DNA from 2 places in the Cytobacillus sp. FSL R7-0696 genome. Region 2 is predicted to be linked to the other one. Evidence: riboswitches for the same ligand, from Rfam matches in the RefSeq annotation. Region 2 holds a riboswitch; the other holds the start of a gene.
What was found. Region 2 has a riboswitch for S-adenosylmethionine ahead of MKX29_RS08430 (bifunctional homocysteine S-methyltransferase/methylenetetrahydrofolate reductase). Riboswitches for the same ligand answer to the same signal wherever they lie in the genome.
Positions count from the first base shown of each region.

Region 1: another riboswitch for S-adenosylmethionine. It lies ahead of MKX29_RS01110 (PLP-dependent aspartate aminotransferase family protein); the one in region 2 lies ahead of MKX29_RS08430 (bifunctional homocysteine S-methyltransferase/methylenetetrahydrofolate reductase).

Region 1 covers NZ_JBBOWA010000001.1:226,178-236,459, reverse strand. The annotation lists gene MKX29_RS01175 (M15 family metallopeptidase) at 1-550, shown strand, start outside; gene MKX29_RS01170 (DUF1827 family protein) at 568-849, opposite strand; gene MKX29_RS01165 (hypothetical protein) at 993-1,217, shown strand; gene MKX29_RS01160 (LexA family protein) at 1,210-1,431, shown strand; gene MKX29_RS01155 (hypothetical protein) at 1,465-1,863, opposite strand; gene MKX29_RS01150 (helix-turn-helix transcriptional regulator) at 1,860-2,066, opposite strand; gene MKX29_RS01145 (hypothetical protein) at 2,218-2,400, shown strand; gene MKX29_RS01140 (FtsK/SpoIIIE domain-containing protein) at 2,575-3,441, shown strand; gene MKX29_RS01135 (replication-relaxation family protein) at 3,401-4,030, shown strand; gene MKX29_RS01130 (helix-turn-helix domain-containing protein) at 4,017-4,823, opposite strand; partial or broken gene MKX29_RS01125 (sporulation protein YhbH) at 5,014-5,172, shown strand; gene MKX29_RS01120 (MBL fold metallo-hydrolase) at 5,439-6,389, shown strand; gene MKX29_RS01115 (NUDIX hydrolase) at 6,423-7,049, shown strand; SAM riboswitch class I at 7,115-7,215, shown strand; SAM riboswitch class I at 7,396-7,506, shown strand; gene MKX29_RS01110 (PLP-dependent aspartate aminotransferase family protein) at 7,583-9,382, shown strand; gene MKX29_RS01105 (aliphatic sulfonate ABC transporter substrate-binding protein) at 9,407-10,282, shown strand, end outside.
Region 2 covers NZ_JBBOWA010000001.1:1,586,877-1,597,158, reverse strand. The annotation lists gene fusA (elongation factor G) at 1-815, shown strand, start outside; gene tuf (elongation factor Tu) at 937-2,124, shown strand; gene metH (methionine synthase) at 2,218-5,640, opposite strand; gene MKX29_RS08430 (bifunctional homocysteine S-methyltransferase/methylenetetrahydrofolate reductase) at 5,618-7,477, opposite strand; SAM riboswitch class I at 7,584-7,696, opposite strand; gene rpsJ (30S ribosomal protein S10) at 8,055-8,363, shown strand; gene rplC (50S ribosomal protein L3) at 8,400-9,029, shown strand; gene rplD (50S ribosomal protein L4) at 9,054-9,677, shown strand; gene rplW (50S ribosomal protein L23) at 9,677-9,961, shown strand; gene rplB (50S ribosomal protein L2) at 9,990-10,282, shown strand, end outside.

The DNA of each region.
Region 1 (10,282 bases), 1.4 Mb from region 2:
GAAAAGTTTTATTGATAAGCCACACCTCCAATATAATTATAAAGGTTATGGAACAGATACGTTTAACGGTTCAAAGGGTAGCGCCCCATCTAAAAATGAAGGTACTAAACCATCTAATATTGCTACAAGTATTGTGGATTACCTTAAATCAAAGAAGATTGATTCTTCATTCTCTAATCGAAAGAAGTTGGCTAAACAATATGGAATCAATGATTATGAAGGAACACCAGAACAAAATATACTTTTATTAGAAAAATTACAAAGTGGCGCTAAGCCTGTAGAACCAAGTAAACCAAAGGAAAATAAGCCAAAACCGAAAAAAGAATATGTAACATTACCAGCATCAGCAAAGACATGGAGAACATACAAACTTAATGTAGCACCTGTTAAAAAGAACTCTGACTGGTCACTTACTCCTGCCGAATTTGGAGGATTAACGTACGAGATTCTTGATAAACCTCAAGCAAATGTCGTGACGATTAAAACATCAAGAGGTAAACGGAAGATTTATGTTGGTCCAGATACAAGTGCAAAGATTTTTAAGAAGTAAAAAAGCAAAAGCCCTTCTTAATCGAGGGGCTTCTTAATATGGATGTTTCCGTTTGGGAGTTTAAATACTTCAACATCATTAATTTTAGTTTTCATAACTCTAATTATTGCATATCTAATCTCACTATCTTTTATATCTCTTTTTGGATTAGATAAACTGGCATGTGAAATATTATCATGTTCACTAAATATAATACTTGTATCCCCTCGTTCATAAATTTTTACAAATTTATTATTGAAATCTCTCTCTAGCATAGTTGTCAAATGGGAATTTTCTAAACTAACATCTTTAAACCTCATAATCTTATTACTCCATTTATTAAAAATAATGATCAAGTAATTCTTAACTCCTTATGAACTAATTTTACACAAACGTTTGTTCGAAAACAAGTTGAAATAGAACGAATGTTCCTGTAAAATTATGTTTAAAGGAGCTGGTAAGAATGAACCACTTGTTTAAATACTCATTAAACGAGCGTAAACCAATTGAACTGATTTATTTAAATACTTCTGGAGAAATCTCTTATAGGTTGGTCATTATACGGAGAATTAAATTAGATAATGTGATGGTTTATGACTTGCATAAGCAACAGATGAGGACATTTAGCATTGATGGTATCTTATCAGTAGCAAAACCAAAAAGACAAAGAGGGGTCAATTATGCGTAAACTAACAACTAGACAGAGAGAAGTGTTAGATACATTAGAGAAATATGTAGATGAAAAAAATTATCCACCTTCATATAGGGAATTAAGCGAATTAACAGGAATACCTTCTTCTTCCACAATAAGCAGGATATTGCACAGTTTAAGGGATTACGAATATGTTAGTTGGAATGAGGGTCAACCAAGAACGCTAAGAATAACAAAAACCGCCTCATGATTTTGAGACGGTTTAATTTGTGCTAAAACAAACTTAGTCTAACAATAACTGTGCATTTTTGTAGTTTTCATGGAAAAGATCAAGAGAATCTTCATCTGCAAATTCTTTGTCAGATATCATTGGATACATCATTACTAAACTGTTAACTGTCAAAATAAGACCAGCACTATTAGAATCTCTCTCTGATAATTTTTCCTTTTTATCAGCATTCTCAACCCACTTATTTGCATATTCCTCGAATTCTTTTAACTCCATTATTTCGTAATCTGTTAATTCTCTGTCCTCTTTATATGCTTCATCCACAATATTGAATGCATTCAAAGATTTTTCATGAACAGTTGAATCGTATCCAAAATAATAATCCATAAAAGTTGCAATTGCAATAAAAAGAATAACCCCAATAGCAATTGAGATTTTAATGTATTTATTCAATCCTCTTCCTCCTTAAATTTATATAGGTCATCTACCTTTACGTTTAATAATACAGCAAGTTTCATAACCTGAGGGATTGATGGATAAGTTTTCCCTGTAGACCAATTAGATAAGGTATTTTGAGAAATCCCAAACATTTCACAAATCTGTTTTCGTGTGTAAGTAGATTGCTTTATATAAGCTCCTATTAGACAAATAACCATATTATATCACCCATTATATTCATTCGGTATTTAAAACATTAATCCTTTCACAATTATATTGTGAAAATCCAAATATTTTTGTGAAAAAGAGGTACTATTTGTGTCATTCGCCCATACACTGTACTAGACACTGACGAAAGGGTGATGACAAATGGACCCGGTGACATTTGGGTTAGTAGCGATTGGAGTAGCTGGAGGTAGCTTGGTAGGGGTAACAATTATGGAGGGTTACGGTATTAAGATTAATCAAACAGCAATTAACTTGGCATTAGAGGTGACTAAATACGGGGGAATGCTCTATCTATTGAAGCACTTGTGGGCAATTTTTATTTGAGCCTCAACGAGAGAAACGAGGAAGAGGAAGAATACGATAAGTATTCTTAGTTGCTCTACAAATGACAAGAAAAATTAACTATGAAACATTGATAAATAAAAAAATGACATGTCACTGACCAGGAGACCCGATGACAAAGTGAGTGACAATGACACTGAATAGGAGAGTGACCTAATGTTAGAGTGGTTTATTCCGCCAGTCCTTGTGACTGCAGCAGCACTAATCCCATACAAAACTCTATCCAACTGGACATATGATAAAAAGGATTTATATGAAAACTCATGGCTCGTGCCAATAGGAAAAAAACGAAAAGTGATCTATCACCATTTTGACCATTATCCGCATTTGCTAGTAGGTGGGGCAACTAGGATGGGAAAAACAATATTTTTGAAAAGCATTTTTTCGTCATTAATACTTGGGAATCCTGACAGAGTGAAAATAATTATATTGGATTTAAAAGGAGGATTAGAGTTTTACAAATACCGCAACCTTCCACAAGTTAAGACTGTGGCAACTAGTTTAATTGACTCATGTAAGGTGCTGAATCATGTTTATAAACTTATCAAATTAGAGGAAGAACGCTATTTAAAGAATAACTGGACTAATGTCGCTGAGACACCAATTAAAGAACGTACATTTATTATTGTGGATGAATCAGCAGAACTTTCACCCAAATTAGTACCTAAAGAATTTAAAAAGCATGCCGAACTCGCACAAATATATCTCAGTGAAATTGCACGTATTGGTGGGGGATTAGGCTTTCGATTAATCTTGGCCACTCAATACCCTTCAAAGGAATCAGTCAGCATGAGCATAAAAATGAACATGATGGCACGTGTTGCGTTTCGGATGCCAGATATGGTAGGTAGTCGTGTAATCCTTGATGAAAAAGGCGCTGAAGAATTAGAACCGATACCAGGCAGGGCCATTTATAAATTAGCCCAATCACATGAGATTCAATGCCCTTATATCAATGACATACAAATAGGAGGTTTTCTGCATGAACTTCAACAAGCAAGAAAAGATTCTGATGACAATTGATAAATTAGGTGCAGTAACAGTTAAGCAACTTCATGATATATTACAACCTGGATCATATCGTCATACCTGTAGGTTAATTAATCAGTTAGAAGAGTATCTTCATGTTGTACGCTCTAATCAAAAAATAGTGTATCTCAATAAAGATGGCCGTAATTTAATTGGCTCTGATAAGGAAGTTAAAAAGTCTGTCTTGTTTGACCACATGCTTTTGTGCAACCAGGCTTATGTCCATTTTAATTGCCCTCTGGATTGGAAAAGGGAATATATTATTGAGACATCACAAGAGCCAGAATATAGTTTTGGAATTCAGATAAAAGGATTAACTGTGGTTAACAAGCAAACACTTATCCCTGACGCTGTATTTAGCCGTAATGGGTATGTTTATTTAATCGAGATAGATAACACCAGGTCTATGCAAGACAACCGTAAAAAGATAAATAAGTATCGAGAGATGTGGCAAGAAATCGGCAAGCATTTTGGGCTGATGCCTAAATTAAGCATTTTTACTTTAAGTGATCAACGGAAACACGAGTTTGAGAAATTATGTACTAAGATGCCAGTAGAGATACTAACCTTTAACGAGACATAAATGCGTCATCAAAATAAAGCTTATCCATAAGATTATTAACAATGCCGTTAAAATAAGCAAATTCCCCTTTAATCATTTTTGCACCAGACTTTATTTTCATTACAAATTCCTTAAATGCTTGTACACCAATTTCAAGCTCTTGATCTTCAGTAAAGGCTCTTAAACCGTTCATATGGTCTACTACTCTATTACATTGTTTAACTACTTTCCAAAATTCTTCAATAGCTTTAGCTTCAGAATAAAAGTACCTTGTTAACTCAGCGAAGCTTTTTGGTACCCAATGAGCAATAAAATTTGCAGATGACAACTTAACGCTGTTATTACGTTTAGTATTATTAATAAGTTGTTTTAAAGAACTAGAAGTTGTTTTAATGGTAGGACACTTCTTGGACTTTTTAGCAGGTTGCTTGTTGGTCACTTCTTCTTTTATAGGCAAAATAATAACTGCATTAGCAGTTTGTAACATGTTCTTTTTACGCTTCATTTCTACCTGGCGGATCATGCCCAAGTCAACTAACTTTTTCATTAATCTTTGTACAGTCTTATAGGATAATTCTAACTTTTTGGCAATCGTATTTTTAGACATATAGCTCACGCCAATTTGCTTGCAGCTATGACGTTTTAAAATCTCTAATAAAGCAATTAGTCTCTTCTGTACGTCAGCTCGCTTAACAGACACAGTTATGACGTCTCTATATTTACGTACTGCCTTGTTCATTAGTTCTATATCATTAAATGACGCAAGGTTACTATATGATTCTTCTTGTGCAATTACATCAATACGGTTTTTCATTTCCCTGGCTCCTTTGAATACAAAAAAGCAACGGCCATCATCAGACAAACCGTTGCTATGGGACCTGGAATGTAATAAAATACATCTAAAGGTACAGCAAATGTTTGCCTATCGTGAGTAGGCGGACGATGTAAGAGTGTGGGGACACTACTTACATACGCTGTGCTTTTTATTTTGGATATAGGGTATACAGTTAAACCAATATAACCGCCATTCTACTTTAATGTCAGCATACAAAAATATAAAAAATGATTTGTTCCGTTATTATATTTTAAAGCAGAAGGCTGATGTATTCCATGCGATGAAAGGCTTTTTTAAAGAACAAGAACAGAAGGAAAAGTTAGCGTAATGAGAGCCTGTTTTGAAAGGTTCGCAACTAAGTTCTGAAGTGTAATAGCTTACTTACGAGCGTTTCGGAGGCAGGTTTTGAAAAATGATGAGAACAAAGCAATCGAGCTTTTTAGTTATATCACAGCGATTGATGCTGTGTTTTTTTTTGCTCAACTGACTAAGCACTAGGTAGATTTGAGCACTTTTATCTGTAATTCTTTTAAGTAGCTCTCTTCATCTACTTATGTCATAATTTTCATAAAGAGTAATATGGAGGGGTTTCCTTTGCACAAAATTCAAGATTTAGGTAATGATATTCAACTGATTGATTTAATGGATTTACAAACACCTGAGCGTACGGGGGCGTATATATTAGGTGCTGAAGAATTAACAGTGATTGAAACAAGCGCTAGTCCTTCGATTCCTCACCTTATAGAAGGGTTGCAAGAATTGAACATTAACCTAGAAGATATCAAGCATATTATTGTCACCCATGTACATTTAGACCATGCTGGTGGAACTGGTTTGTTCTTAGAACAATGTCCAGAAGCAAAAGTATATGTTCATCCAAGAGGTAAACGGCATTTAGCTGACCCTAGTAAATTAATTGCTGGTGCTAGAATGGTATATGGCGATGAGTTTGATCAACTATTTAATCCGATTGTGCCAATTGATGAGAAGAGGTTAGTCGCGATGGAAGAGGGACAATCATTGGATATCGGTGGACGTTTGTTAACTTTCTATGATACCCCTGGCCATGCAAAGCACCACTTTTCAATCCATGATTCGAAAAGTAATGGCTTCTTTACTGGCGATACAATTGGCGTATTTTATCCTGGCATAGCAAGAAAAGGATATCCATTAGTCCTGCCATCGACTTCTCCTAATCAGTTTGATCCAGAGGCGATGTTATCTTCTGTTGAAAAAATCGAATCACTTCAACCACAACATATCTTTTTTGGGCATTATGGTGAGGGCCCTGAACCAAAGGATGTTTTTACACAAATTCGTTATTGGTTACCTATATTTACTTCAGTTGCAGATGACGTTTTTCTCCAAGGAAATGACATAATAAAAATGCAGGAAGCCATACAATCGGAATTGTTGGAACAAGTAAAACATTATTTATTAACAGCGCACGATGTTGAACTTAGTGCAGAGGATAAGAAGCTAATAGGCTTAGATTTAAATGTCTGCACAATGGGGATGATTGATAGATTGCAGAAAGAGAAATAAAGATTTAAGTCGTGTGGTTTGGAGGTAATTAACATGGATTTGGAAGAAATAAGATCAGAGATACAGCATCGTCAATCAGATATATTGGGTAGCTCTAGATTGGTTAAATTCGCTGTTCTTCTTCCCCTAATAGAAAAAGATGGAGAAATACATATTTTGTTTGAAGTACGGTCTTTATCTATGAGAAGACAGCCAGGGGAAATTTGCTTTCCTGGGGGGAAAATGGATCAAGACGATGTGGATTTGATTGAGACGGCAAAAAGGGAGACCAGTGAAGAGTTAGGTATCCCAATTGGAGAAGTCTCTGTTTTTTCAGAACTTGATTATGTAGTGACACCTTATGATACAGTGATTTATCCGTTTGTAGGCACAATAGAGAGCATCAGTGATCTTAAGCTAAATCCAGAGGAAGTGGATCAAATTTTCACAGTACCACTTACTTATTTTTTGAAAGAGGGACCATCAATTCATTATATTGAGATGAAGCCAGAGCCTAATAGTAGCTTCCCTTATCATCTCATTCCTAATGGGGAAAAATATAAATGGCAAACGCGAAGGATGCAAGAAATTTTTTATACTTATAAAGGTCATGTGATATGGGGGTTAACAGCTAAGATACTGTATCATTTTTTGACACTTATCCAGGATGAAAATAAATAAATTTTCAAAATGTTATTGACGATTCCCTATAAAAGGGTATATGATGTTAAACAAATAAATAGAACTTCTTATCCAGAGAGGCGGAGGGACTGACCCAGTGAAGCCTCGGCAACCAGCAATCTTTTGTATGGTGCCAATTTCAGAGGATATTATCCAAAGATAAGGAGAAGGTGAGCGTGTGAATTCAAAGCCCTTCTGCCCTTCTTGGTGGAAGGGCTTTTTATGTGATAGAGCCAATATTTTATTGGAATATAAAATATATTCAGATTTTATATTGACGACAATTTGTTTTTTGGATATAATTCTATTTGTAATTAAAGTATTAACGCTTTAAAAAATAAAATATTTCTTATCGAGAGTGACGGAGGGATCAGGCCCTATGAAGTCCGGCAACCTTCAAGCAAATGCTTGAAAAGGTGCTAAATCCTGCAGGCAGTGAATGTCTGGAAGATAAGATGAGGCAACCCCCTCTTCTTATGAAGAGGGGGTTATTTATTTTAATTATCCGACTAAAAAGTAGAGGAGAGTATATAATGACGAATCAATTTAACACTTATGATGATGAGACGATTTTATTACATGGAGGTCAATCACCAGACCCGACAACGGGATCTCGTGCAGTTCCTATTTATCAAACGAGTTCATATGTTTTTCATAATACAGATCATGCGCAAAGCCTATTTTCATTGGATGAGACGGGAAATATCTATTCACGAATCGGTAATCCAACGGTAGATGTATTAGAAAAACGTATTGCTTTATTAGAAGATGGGGTAGCGGCAGTAGCGACTTCATCTGGAATGGCAGCTATAGCTCTTTCGATTATGAATATTGCCCAAGCGGGTGATGAGATTGTTGCAGCTTCGAACCTTTATGGTGGAACATATAATCTTTTTGCTATAACACTTCCGAAATATGGGATTAAAGTTCATTTTGTTGATGGTTCTGACCCTGAGAATTACCGTAAAGCGATTACGCCAAAAACTAAGGCTTTATATGGAGAGATTATTGGGAACCCAAGTCTTCATGTCCTAGATGTAGAGGCAGTTGCAAATATTGCTCATGAAAATGATATTCCTCTTATTATTGATAATACTTTCGCTTCACCTTATCTTTGCAAACCAATCCAATGGGGTGCAGATATTGTCATTCACTCGGCAACAAAATGGATTGGAGGTCATGGAACAACAATTGGTGGACTTGTAGTTGATGGCGGACGATTTAATTGGAATCATGATAAGTTTCCTGGTTTTACTCAGCCAGACCCAAGTTATAACGGTATTGTTTATGCGAATGAGTTTGGTACTCTCGCTTTCAGTACAAAGCTTCGTGTTCAGTTGCTGCGCGATTTTGGGTCATCATTAAGCCCACATAGTGCATTTCTTTTACTCCAAGGATTGGAAACACTCCATTTACGTATAGAGAAACATACGGAAAATGCAGCGAAGATAGCTCATTTCTTAAACGCCCATCCAGCTGTCGATTGGGTCGCATATCCAGGTTTAGCAGAGCATCCAGCGCATGAACTCGCGAAGAAATATTTAAACACTGGCTTCGGTTCCATTGTGAACTTCGGTATTAAAGGTGGTCGAGATGCAGGTAAGAAAGTAATAGATACCATTGCATTGTGGTCTCATGTAGCCAATGTAGGGGATGCGAAGTCACTCATTATTCATCCGGCTTCAACCACACATCAACAGTTAAGTGCAGAAGATTTAATTAAAAGCGGTGTAAGTGAGGAGCTCATACGTTTATCAGTTGGGATTGAATCGGTTAGAGATTTAACCAATGACTTAGATCAAGCCTTCTTTGAAGCGACTGGTATTTCTTCGAAGGGAGAACAAAAAGGAGAAACAGCAGTAAATGATGAAGGTGTTATTCGGTGGGCATTACAATCATCCTCATTAAAAGAAGATGTGGATGGCGAAGAGGTGCAAAGAGCAAAAAGGATTGCTGTTGTTGGTTTAAGTGGAAATCCTGCTAGACCAAGTTACCGTTTAGCAAGAAAAATGCAAAGATTAGGTTATCAAATCGTGCCAGTTAATCCAAGAGAAACAGAAGTATTAGGTGAACAGGCATATCCAAATTTAAAATCCATTCCTTATACCATTGATATTGTGCAAGTATTTAGAAGCCCTGAAGCTGCGATAGAAGTGGCGAAAGAGGCAGTAGAAATCCAACCAAAAGTGTTCTGGCTGCAAGAAGGTGTCATTTCTCCAAAAGCAGTTGAAATAGCAAAAGAAGCTGGACTTGAAGCGGTACAAAATCGCTGCACATATAAAGAGGCACAGAGATTAAGAGGTTCTATTGTAACCTTTGCTTGTGAAATTTAAAACCGAGGTTGAGGAGAGTCATCAATGAAGAAATGGTTCGTATTTTTAATTGTCGTTTTATCAATTGGATTCATTAGTGCTTGCGGGGATAGTGAGGCCAGCACTAATGATAGCAATGGCGAAGGAAAACCAGAAAAAATTGTTTTAGACTATGCCCATTATTCTCCAACAAGTGTCATTTTAAAGAAATTCGGTTGGGCAGAAGAAGCGTTTGCCGAAGATGATATTGATGTTGAGTTTGTCCTCAGTCAAGGGAGTAATAAGGCACTTGAGTTTCTTAATAGCAGCAGTGTTGATTTTGGTTCAACTGCAGGTGCAGCGGCATTAATTGCAAAAGCAAATGGTGCTCCAATTGAATCAGTCTATATATACTCAAAACCAGAATGGACGGCATTAGTTGCACCGAAAGGATCAGCTATCAAATCGGTTGAAGACTTGAAGGGAAAGAAAGTAGCAGCAACGATTGGAACAGATCCATATATCTTTTTACTGCGCTCTTTAAATGAAGCCGGATTGACATCAACGGATGTAGAAATCGTTAACTTGCAACACGCTGACGGTGGAACGGCATTAACAACAGGGCAAGTAGACGCTTGGGCTGGTTTAGATCCACATATGGCTAAATTAGAACTTGAAGCAGGCACAGAATTTATTTATCGAAATATCGACTTTAACACGTATGGCACATTAAATGTGAGAAGCGAATTTGCTGAGAAATATCCTGAACAAGTAAAAGAAGTAATTGAGCTTTATGAAAAAGCTCGTACGTGGGTATTAGAAAATCCTGAAGAAGCGGCAGAGATACTGGCAGAAGAAGCACAAATCACCCTTGAGGTAGCGAAAAAAGAATTAGAGAGAAATGACTTTAATGAGCCAATTCCTGGTGAAGTGCAAATAGAA
Region 2 (10,282 bases):
TGACTACAGCACTTCAAAAACTTCAAGAAGAAGATCCAACATTCCGTGCGCATACTGACCAAGAAACTGGTCAAGTAATCATCGCTGGTATGGGTGAGCTTCACCTTGATATCCTTGTAGACCGTATGAAACGTGAATTTAAAGTAGAAGCAAATGTTGGTGCACCACAAGTTGCTTATCGTGAAACTTTCCGTGCATCTGCAAACATCGAAGGTAAATTCGCGCGTCAATCCGGTGGTCGTGGTCAATTTGGTCACGTTTGGATTGAGTTCTCTCCAAATGAAGAAGGTGCAGGATTTGAATTCGTAAACGGCATCGTTGGTGGTGTTGTTCCACGTGAATATATCCCTGCAGTACAATCTGGTCTTGAAGATGCTATGGAGCGTGGTGTATTAGCCGGCTATCCAATGGTTGATATTAAAGCTAGATTATTTGATGGATCATACCATGATGTTGACTCATCTGAAATGGCGTTTAAAATTGCCGCTTCTATGGCACTGAAAAACGCTGCATCAAAATGTAACCCAGTTATCCTTGAACCGGTAATGAAAGTTGAAGTAGTTATTCCGGAAGAGTATATGGGAGACATTATGGGTGATGTTACTTCTCGTCGTGGACGTGTTGAAGGTATGGAAGCACGCGGTAACGCACAAGTAGTTCGTGCTATGGTTCCACTTTCTGAAATGTTTGGTTATGCTACTTCATTGCGTTCTAATACGCAAGGTCGCGGTACATTCTCAATGCACTTTGATCATTATGAAGAAGTTCCAAAATCAATTTCTGAAGAAATCATCAAAAAAAATAAAGGTGAATAATTGATTTTACCTTTTTAATCAAGTATAACTATCATTGTAAGTAACCTGACATTGGAAGGTAGCCACCGACCAATGTCAATCAAATACTTAATTTATTTAAAATTAAAGGAGGATTTTCCTAATGGCTAAAGAAAAATTTGACCGTTCAAAACCCCATGTTAACATCGGAACTATCGGACACGTTGACCATGGTAAAACTACATTAACAGCAGCAATCACAACTGTACTTGCGAAAGCAGGCGGCGGTGAAGCTCGTGGATATGACCAAATCGATGCTGCTCCAGAAGAAAGAGAGCGTGGTATCACAATCTCTACTGCACACGTTGAGTACGAAACTGAAAACCGTCACTATGCACACGTTGACTGCCCAGGTCACGCTGACTATGTTAAAAACATGATCACTGGTGCTGCACAAATGGACGGCGGTATCCTAGTAGTATCTGCTGCTGATGGCCCAATGCCACAAACTCGTGAGCACATCCTTCTTTCTCGTCAAGTAGGTGTACCTTACCTTGTTGTATTCATGAACAAATGTGACATGGTAGACGACGAAGAATTACTTGAATTAGTAGAAATGGAAGTTCGTGACCTTCTTTCTGAATATGAATTCCCTGGTGACGATATTCCTGTAATCAAAGGTTCTGCGCTTAAAGCTCTTGAAGGAGATGCTGCGTGGGAAGAAAAAATCATTGAATTAATGGCTGCAGTTGATGAGTATATCCCAACTCCAACTCGTGACACTGAAAAACCATTCATGATGCCAGTTGAGGATGTATTCTCAATCACTGGTCGTGGTACTGTTGCTACAGGTCGTGTTGAGCGTGGACAAGTTAAAGTCGGTGATACTATTGAAATCATCGGTCTTGCTGAAGAACCAAAATCAACTACTGTAACAGGTGTTGAAATGTTCCGTAAGCTTCTTGATTATGCTGAAGCAGGAGATAACATTGGTGCTCTTCTTCGTGGTGTTGCACGTGAAGATATCCAACGTGGTCAAGTATTAGCTAAACCAGCTTCAATTACTCCACACGTAAAATTCAAAGCTGAAGTTTACGTTTTATCTAAAGAAGAAGGTGGACGTCACACTCCATTCTTCACAAACTACCGTCCTCAGTTCTACTTCCGTACAACTGATGTAACTGGTATTTGTAACCTTCCTGAAGGTGTAGAAATGGTTATGCCTGGAGATAACATCGAAATGAACGTTGAACTTATCTCTCCAATCGCTATCGAAGAAGGTACTAAATTCTCTATCCGTGAGGGTGGACGTACTGTAGGCGCTGGCGTAGTTGCTACAATCGTTGAGTAATAAATTTTGATTTACGATATTTGAAGGGGACGCCTTTCATAGAAAAAGCAGTCGGGACGCCGGCTGCTTTTTCTTTATGCTTTTTTACATTAATTATGAAGAAGAGTGTACATTAAAGTATCTTGCTTCGGGATGTGAAAACACCATAGCCGTAACAGAAGCTTCAGGTTCCATCATATAACCTTCTGTTAATTCGATATCAATATCCTCTGGTTGGATAAGACGAAATAACTTTGCTTGATCTTCTAAATTTGGACAGGCTGGGTAACCGAACGAAAATCGTTGTCCTTGATATTTAGCCGCAAAACGCTCATCCATCGTCATTGTTGGGTGATCTGGGAATCCCCATTTATCCCTAATCTGTCTATGAATATACTCAGCCAGACCTTCAGCTGTTTCTAACGCAATTGCTTGCAATGCGTGACTTTCTAGAAATCTGCCTTCCTCTTTTAATTGTGTAGCTGCCTTTCGTATTCCCTTTCCAGCTGTTACAGCAAAAAAACATACGTAGTCTGTTTGCTTTTCTCTTAGATAATCAGCAAGACAAAGGTTTTTTCCTTTTTCTTGTCTAGGGAATGCAAACTCTTCAATAGGAAGTTCGTCTTTATTCATTATTATGACATCATTTCCATTGGCCTTTGCTTTGAAGAATTGGTAAGTAGCCTTTGGTTGTATCCAGTTATTTTTAATTATTTCATGGATCAGTGAGTCTAATAGGTTATTCACCTTATCCAGTTTTTCATTAGTGAGCTCCCTTTTTTGATTTTTAACCCCAAGATGATATAGCAGCATTTTACGGTTAATATATGGTTCAATATGGTGAAAAGAGAGATTTGTAATTAAATGTCTCTTTAAATCTTGCGTTTGAAAAATAGGAGCTTGTTGAACGGTTTTCACGTCAACGGCTGGTTCGGAATATTTTTTTATCAATTGGGTTTCTTCTTTGTTAGTTTTTGCTGCTCTTGAGATTTGTGCTTGAAATAATTCACTATAGCGACTTGGTTCTCGGATTTCATTTGCTAAACTCAGACCGGTCATTGCATCTTTTGCATATAAGACGAGTCCTTGGTAGTTAGGGGCGATTTTATTATTCGTAAATTTGCGAGATAAGGCAGCTCCCCCCACCATAATGGGGGTTTGTATATGGGCATCCTGTAAGTCCTTTGCTGTTAATGCCATTTGTTGTGCTGACTTTACGAGTAAGCCAGAGAGTCCAATGATGTCGGGTTTTTCCTCTCTAATCGCTGCGATAAGATCAGCAGAAGAGACTTTAATTCCAAGATCAATGGTTTCAAACCCATTGTTAGAGAGAATAATATCCACAAGATTCTTGCCGATATCATGGACATCACCTTTGACGGTTGCGAGTAAAACTTTCCCCTTACTTGTAGATGTTTGTTTATCATTTTCCATATAAGGTTCTAAAAAGGCGACTGATGCTTTCATTACTTCTGCACTTTGTAAGACTTCTGCAACAATTAATTGATTATCATTAAACAATCTACCTACTTCTGCCATACCATTCATTAATGGTCCGTTGATAATATCTAATGGATTTGGGTATTTCGCTAATGCTCTTTCTAAATCTGGGAGAAGGCCTTCTTTTGTTCCTTCTATTATATAGCTTGATAAACGTTCTTCTAATGATAGCAAATGGGTTTCTATCCTTTTTTCCTTCTTCTTATCACGATAAAAGTCAGTAAAATCAGCTAAAATGCGATCGCTGGTTTGAAAGAGAAGCTTCTCTGCTAATTTGACTTCATTTTTAGGGATGCTTGGGAAACGCTCTAGCTTTTCTGTATTGACGATTGCATAGTCTAGCCCGGCTTTCGTGCAATGAAAGAGGAAGACGGAATTTAAAATTTCTCTCCCCACACTCGGAAGACCAAAGGACACATTACTAATGCCTAAAATCGTTTTCGCCTCCGGTAGAGCTTCTTTAATAAGTTTAATACCAAGTACAGTTTCTTTAGCAGAACCAATATATTGTTCATCTCCAGTGCCGACAGGAAAAACCAGGGGGTCGAAGATAATATCCTCTGGAGGTACTTGATACTGCTCAACGAGGATGTGATAGGCCCGTTTAGCTATAGCTAGCTTGTTTTCAGCTGTGATGGCCATGCCTTCCTCATCAATGGTACCGACAACAATGGCTGCTCCGTACTGATGGATAAGCTTTGCAGCAAAGGCGAATCGATCCTCACCATCTTCTAAGTTAATCGAATTGATTATAGCTTTGCCTTGAGAGTAGGTAAGAGCTTTGGCGATTACTTCATCATCAGTTGAATCAATGACTAGGGGAACTTTGATTTTTTTCGTTACTTCAGCTAAAAAATGGTCCATATCTTCTATTTCATTACGATCAGGATCAGCAAGACATATATCAATGACGCTTGCTCCTTTTTTAACTTGGGCTCTAGCAATTTCCGATGCTTCCTCATACTTTCCTTCATTAATCAACCGTTTGAATTTTTTTGAGCCAATGACATTTGTCCGCTCACCAACCATGATCGGTCTAATAGATTCATCATAGGTAAGGGGTTCAATACCTGATAGTTTATGCTGTCTCTTTTTAGTAATGGGACGGGGCGGTACATGGGCTAATGCTTGACTGATTGCTGTGATATGCGCTGGTGTGGTACCGCAACAACCACCGACGATATTCACCCAGCCCTGTGTGGCAAAATCCAAAAGCTTTGTAGATAGAGATTCTGCTGTTTCGTGATAACAGCCGTCTTCATCTGGTAAGCCTGCATTAGGATAACAGCTAACACCAGTTGAAGAGAGTTGTGCTAGAGAGCGAATATGCTCTTGCATAAATTCCGGTCCAGTTGCGCAGTTGAGCCCAACAGCTATTGGTTTCATGTGCTCTATTGAAATGTAAAATGCTTCGATGTTTTGCCCTGCCAAAGTGGTGCCCATCGGCTCTATTGTCCCTGATATCATAATAGGGAGTTCTTTCTTTGTATGATGAAAGGCTTCTTTAATCCCTAGGAAAGCAGCTTTTACATTAAGGAGATCTTGGCTTGTTTCTATTAATAATAAATCTACACCACCGTCAATGAGTCCTATGGCTTGTGTACGATAATCCAGGACTAATTGTTTAAAAGTTGTTCCACCGGTGACGCTTAATGTCTTAGTAGTTGGTCCCATAGATCCTGCTACATATCGCGGATGATTAGGCTTGTCGTATTTTTGCACTGCTTTTATAGCAATTTCAGCCGCTCTGCGGTTTAACAATTCACTTAAATGCCCAATATTATATTCTTCTAAAACGATACGCGTCGCTCCGAATGTATTTGTTTCAATTATATCTGCCCCTGCCGAAAGATAAGCTTCATGAATGGATTGGATCAATTCAGGTCGCGTAAGTGTGAGGTATTCATTACAACCTTCTAGATCCTCACCACCAAAGTCATCTGCTGTTAGGTGGGCTTCTTGTAGCATGGTGCCCATTGCCCCATCCATGATTAAAATCTTTTCTTTCATTTGTTTAGTGATGGTTACTTTTGACATAATGATGCTCCTTCTTCTGTTGATCTTTTCTTCTAATATGATTGGTCAGTTCGGTTGTGAGTTGATATCTAAGGAAAGGGGTAACAAGGTAGATGCCTTGAAAGAGTTCTAAGGCTGCATCGATCAACTCTTTTGTAATTAATAAGCCTTCTTTCTCAGCAAGAATAGGGTTAACGGCTTTTGCCATTCTGTCGCGGGTCGTTTGAGTAATCTTGATGCCAGGCACTTCGTTATGAAGATACTCTGCATTTTTGCTGCTAATCAGTGGCATCATTCCGATGAAAATAGGTGCGGAAAGATGCTTTGTTGCCTCATGAATCTCTAATAGTTGTGTTATTGAAAACACTGGCTGTGACACGAAATAATCAGCGCCTGCTTTTATTTTCCTTTCAAGTCGGGCAACAGCTTTATCTAATGATTTGACATGAGGATTAAATGCTGCCCCGACAGAAAAGACGGCATTTTCACCAAGTTCAGAACCTGAAGGGGAAATTCCTTCATTAAATTGTTTAATCATTTCTATTAATTCAAAGGAAGATAAATCAAATACAGATGAAGCGCCTGGGAAATTGCCAACTCTTGCCGGATCCCCAGTTATGGCTAAAATATCATGCAACCCTAATGTATGAAGACCCATGAGATGTGATTGTAAGCCGATTAAGTTTCGATCTCTACAGGAGAGGTGGACAAGTGGTCGAACGTTTGTATCCTTGTGGATGATATGTGCTAGGGCTTCATTTGCGATTCGTGGTGTGGCAAGAGAGTTATCTGCGAGTGTAATTGCATCAACACCAGCATCTTTTAAGGCTCTGGCGCCTTCAAAAAATTTAGCAGTTGATAGCTTCTTAGGTGGGTCTAGTTCGACGATGATGGTGCGTTTTTCTTGTACAAGTGTCTCTAACGGCGTATTGTTGCGTTCGATTGTAATTCTCTCTATTTTAGGTTTCCTTTTATTTGTTACTTGTTTTTCAAGAATAGGTACAGCATGCCTAACTTCGTCTGCAAATGCTTTAATATGGCCCGGTGTCGTTCCGCAGCAACCACCAAGCAGTCGAACACCTTGCTTAAGGAAGGACTTCGCTGATTTTCTAAAATAGTCTTCGCCCTCCTTATATTGAATCGTACCATCGATATAGGCCGGTAGACTCGCGTTAGGATAGGCAGAGAGAAACGCGTGCTGAGGTAATTCAACGGAGGAGAGTGTCTCTAACATATGATGTGGACCTAAACGGCAGTTTACCCCGACAACATCTGCCCCTTTAGCTTCTAACCTTTTTAAGGCGTCATTAATTAACGTCCCATTTTGTAATATAGCGATTTCTTGTAAAGACACTTGGGCAATTATAGGTATATCCGTTTCTTTCCGGGCAATAGAGAGAACCGTTTCTAATTCTTCTAAATCATAATATGTTTCAAGAAGGAGCCCATCTACGCCTTCTAACAATAAGCAGTATAGCTGTTCACGAAAGTTACGTTTAATTTCATCTAGAGGAATAGAGAGGGGGTTTAATCCTCGTACACCTCCCATTGTGCCGAGCACATATGCCTGATGATGTTGAATACTAGATCGTGCCAGTTTTACAGCCGCACTATTAATCTCTTTGACTGAATCCTCTAGGCCATACCGTTTCAATTTTAAATAATTCGCAGCATAGGAGTTTGTTTGAATTAAATCCGCACCTGCACCGAGATAAGCTTGATGAATGTGCTGAATTTGTTCCGGTGCTGAGAGGTTTAACTCTTCAAAACATGTATCCGTACCATAAGAATAAAGAAGTGTTCCTATCGCACCGTCAGCAATTAATACTTGGTTCTTCATTTTTTCAAGGAAGTTCAAAGGTCTCACTCCTTCAATTCATATTTTGTTGAATTCAATGGATGAGAAGCCAAAGAGAAAATAAAAAAGGCCCTCAAGAAGAAGGCCTATTATTATCATAGTCATCTTCTCATCTTTCAAGCGTATAGCTTGTAGGAATTAGCACCTTTTCAATAGCGTTCACTATTGATGGTTGCTGAGGTGTCACCGGGCCTATCCCTCAACCTCTCATGATAAGAAATAAAAAATATTTTATTGAATAAAATTTACATGAATGAGCCTATGTTTGTCAAATAAAAATTTAGAAAATTTAAAAATAAATAATTGTATAAGCGTTTTTTTAGAAAATGATGTAAAGAGGAAGATATACTTGAAAACACTATTAACAGCAGTTATAATGTTAAAAGTGTGCAGAACAGAGAGAAACGCAATCAATAGTTGCATTTGTTATGTCTTTTCTGTATAATAGACAATGTTGGTCTTTGACTGCGATGAAGTGAAAGGTTGCTGACACACCCGGCCGCTTTGCCATGGCGAGTGTGTGGGAAATTTTCACGGAGAATGTCTATATGAAAATAGGCGAAAAGGAGGGAAAATAATGGCAAAACAAAAAATTCGTATTCGTTTAAAAGCTTATGATCACAGAATTCTTGATCAATCTGCTGAAAAAATCGTTGAAACTGCAAAACGCTCTGGTGCGGCTGTATCTGGTCCAATCCCATTGCCAACTGAAAAGTCAGTTTACACAATTCTTCGTGCGGTGCATAAATATAAAGATTCTCGTGAGCAATTCGAAATGCGTACACACAAACGTTTAATCGACATCATTAATCCAACACCACAAACAGTCGATTCATTAATGCGTTTAGACTTACCATCTGGTGTTGATATCGAAATTAAACTTTAATTAATACATTAAAACAATCTAGGAGGTGTGACTGAAATGACCAAAGGAATCTTAGGAAGAAAGATTGGTATGACTCAAGTATTTGCTGAAAACGGTGATCTTATCCCGGTAACAGTGGTTGAAGCTACTCCAAACGTTGTTCTTCAAAAGAAATCAGTTGATACTGATGGATACGAAGCAATCCAAATCGGTTTTGAAGATAAACGCGAAAAGCTTTCAAACAAACCGGAAAAAGGACACGCTGCTAAAGCTGATACTACTCCTAAGCGCTTCGTTCGCGAATTACGCGGAGCTGACTTAGCTGAGTATGAAGTTGGTCAGGAAGTCAAAGTTGATATTTTCGCTGAAGGTGAAAAAATTGATGTAACAGGAATTTCAAAAGGTAAAGGTTTCCAAGGTGCAATTAAACGCCACGGACAATCTCGCGGACCAATGGCACACGGTTCACGTTACCACCGTCGCCCAGGTTCAATGGGTCCTGTTGCTCCAAACCGCGTATTCAAAGGTAAATTATTACCTGGTCGCATGGGCGGAGAACAAATCACAGTACAAAACCTTGAAATCGTAAAAGTAGATGCAGAACGCAATCTTCTATTAGTAAAAGGTAATGTACCTGGCTCTAAAAAAGCGCTTCTAAAACTAGTAAGTGCGGTTAAAGCAAAGTAATAACCCGGAAAGGAGGAAGTAAGAATGCCTAAAGTTGCATTATTAAACCAAAGTGGTTCACAAGTTGGCGATATTGAGCTGAACGACTCAATCTTTGGTATCGAGCCAAACAACCACGTGATGTTTGAAGCTGTTATTATGCAAAGAGCTTCTCTACGTCAAGGAACTCATAAAACTAAAATTCGTTCTGAAGTAGCTGGCGGAGGACGTAAACCATGGCGTCAAAAAGGCACAGGTCGTGCTCGTCAAGGTTCAATCCGTTCACCACAATGGCGCGGAGGCGGTACTGTATTTGGTCCTGTACCACGCAGCTATAGCTACAAATTACCTAAAAAAGTTCGTCGCTTAGCTATCAAATCAGCGTTATCTACTAAAGTTGCGGAAGAGAACATTCTAGTATTAGAAACTCTATCTTTCGAAGCTCCAAAAACAAAAGACTTTAAAGGTGTACTTAAAGGTCTTTCTGTAGATTCTAAAGCATTAATCGTAACTGCAGACATCGATGAAAACGTAGCATTATCTGCTCGTAACATCCCTGGAGTAACAGTTGTTACTGCTAACGGAATCAGCGTATTAGACGTTTTAAATCATGATAAATTGATCATGACGAAGCAAGCGGTCGAAAAAGTAGAGGAGGTGCTTGCATAATGGATGCACGCGATATCATTAAGCGCCCCGTTATCACTGAACGTTCTACTGACATCATGGCTGACAAAAAATATACTTTTGAAGTTGATGTAAGAGCTAATAAAACTCAAGTTAAAGATGCTGTTCAAGAAATCTTTGATGTAAAAGTTGAAAAAGTGAACATCATGAACTACAAAGGTAAATTCAAGCGCATGGGTAAATTCGGTGGTTATACAAACAAACGCCGTAAAGCGATTGTTAAACTAACTGCTGACAGCAAAGAAATCGAAATCTTTGAAGCTTAATTTCTAACAAGAAGAGGAGGGAAATGAAATGGCGATTAAAAAATACAAACCTACCTCTAATGGTCGTCGCGGCATGACGGTATCTGATTTCGCAGAAATCACTACAGACAAACCAGAAAAATCTTTGCTTGCTCCAGTAAAGCGCAAAGGTGGCCGTAACAACCAAGGTAAGTTGACAGTTCGTCATCAAGGCGGCGGTCATAAACGTCAATATCGTATCATCGACTTTAAACGTGACAAAGATGGAATACCAGGTCGCGTTGCTACAGTCGAGTATGATCCAAACCGCTCAGCTAACATTGCACTAATTAATTATGTAGA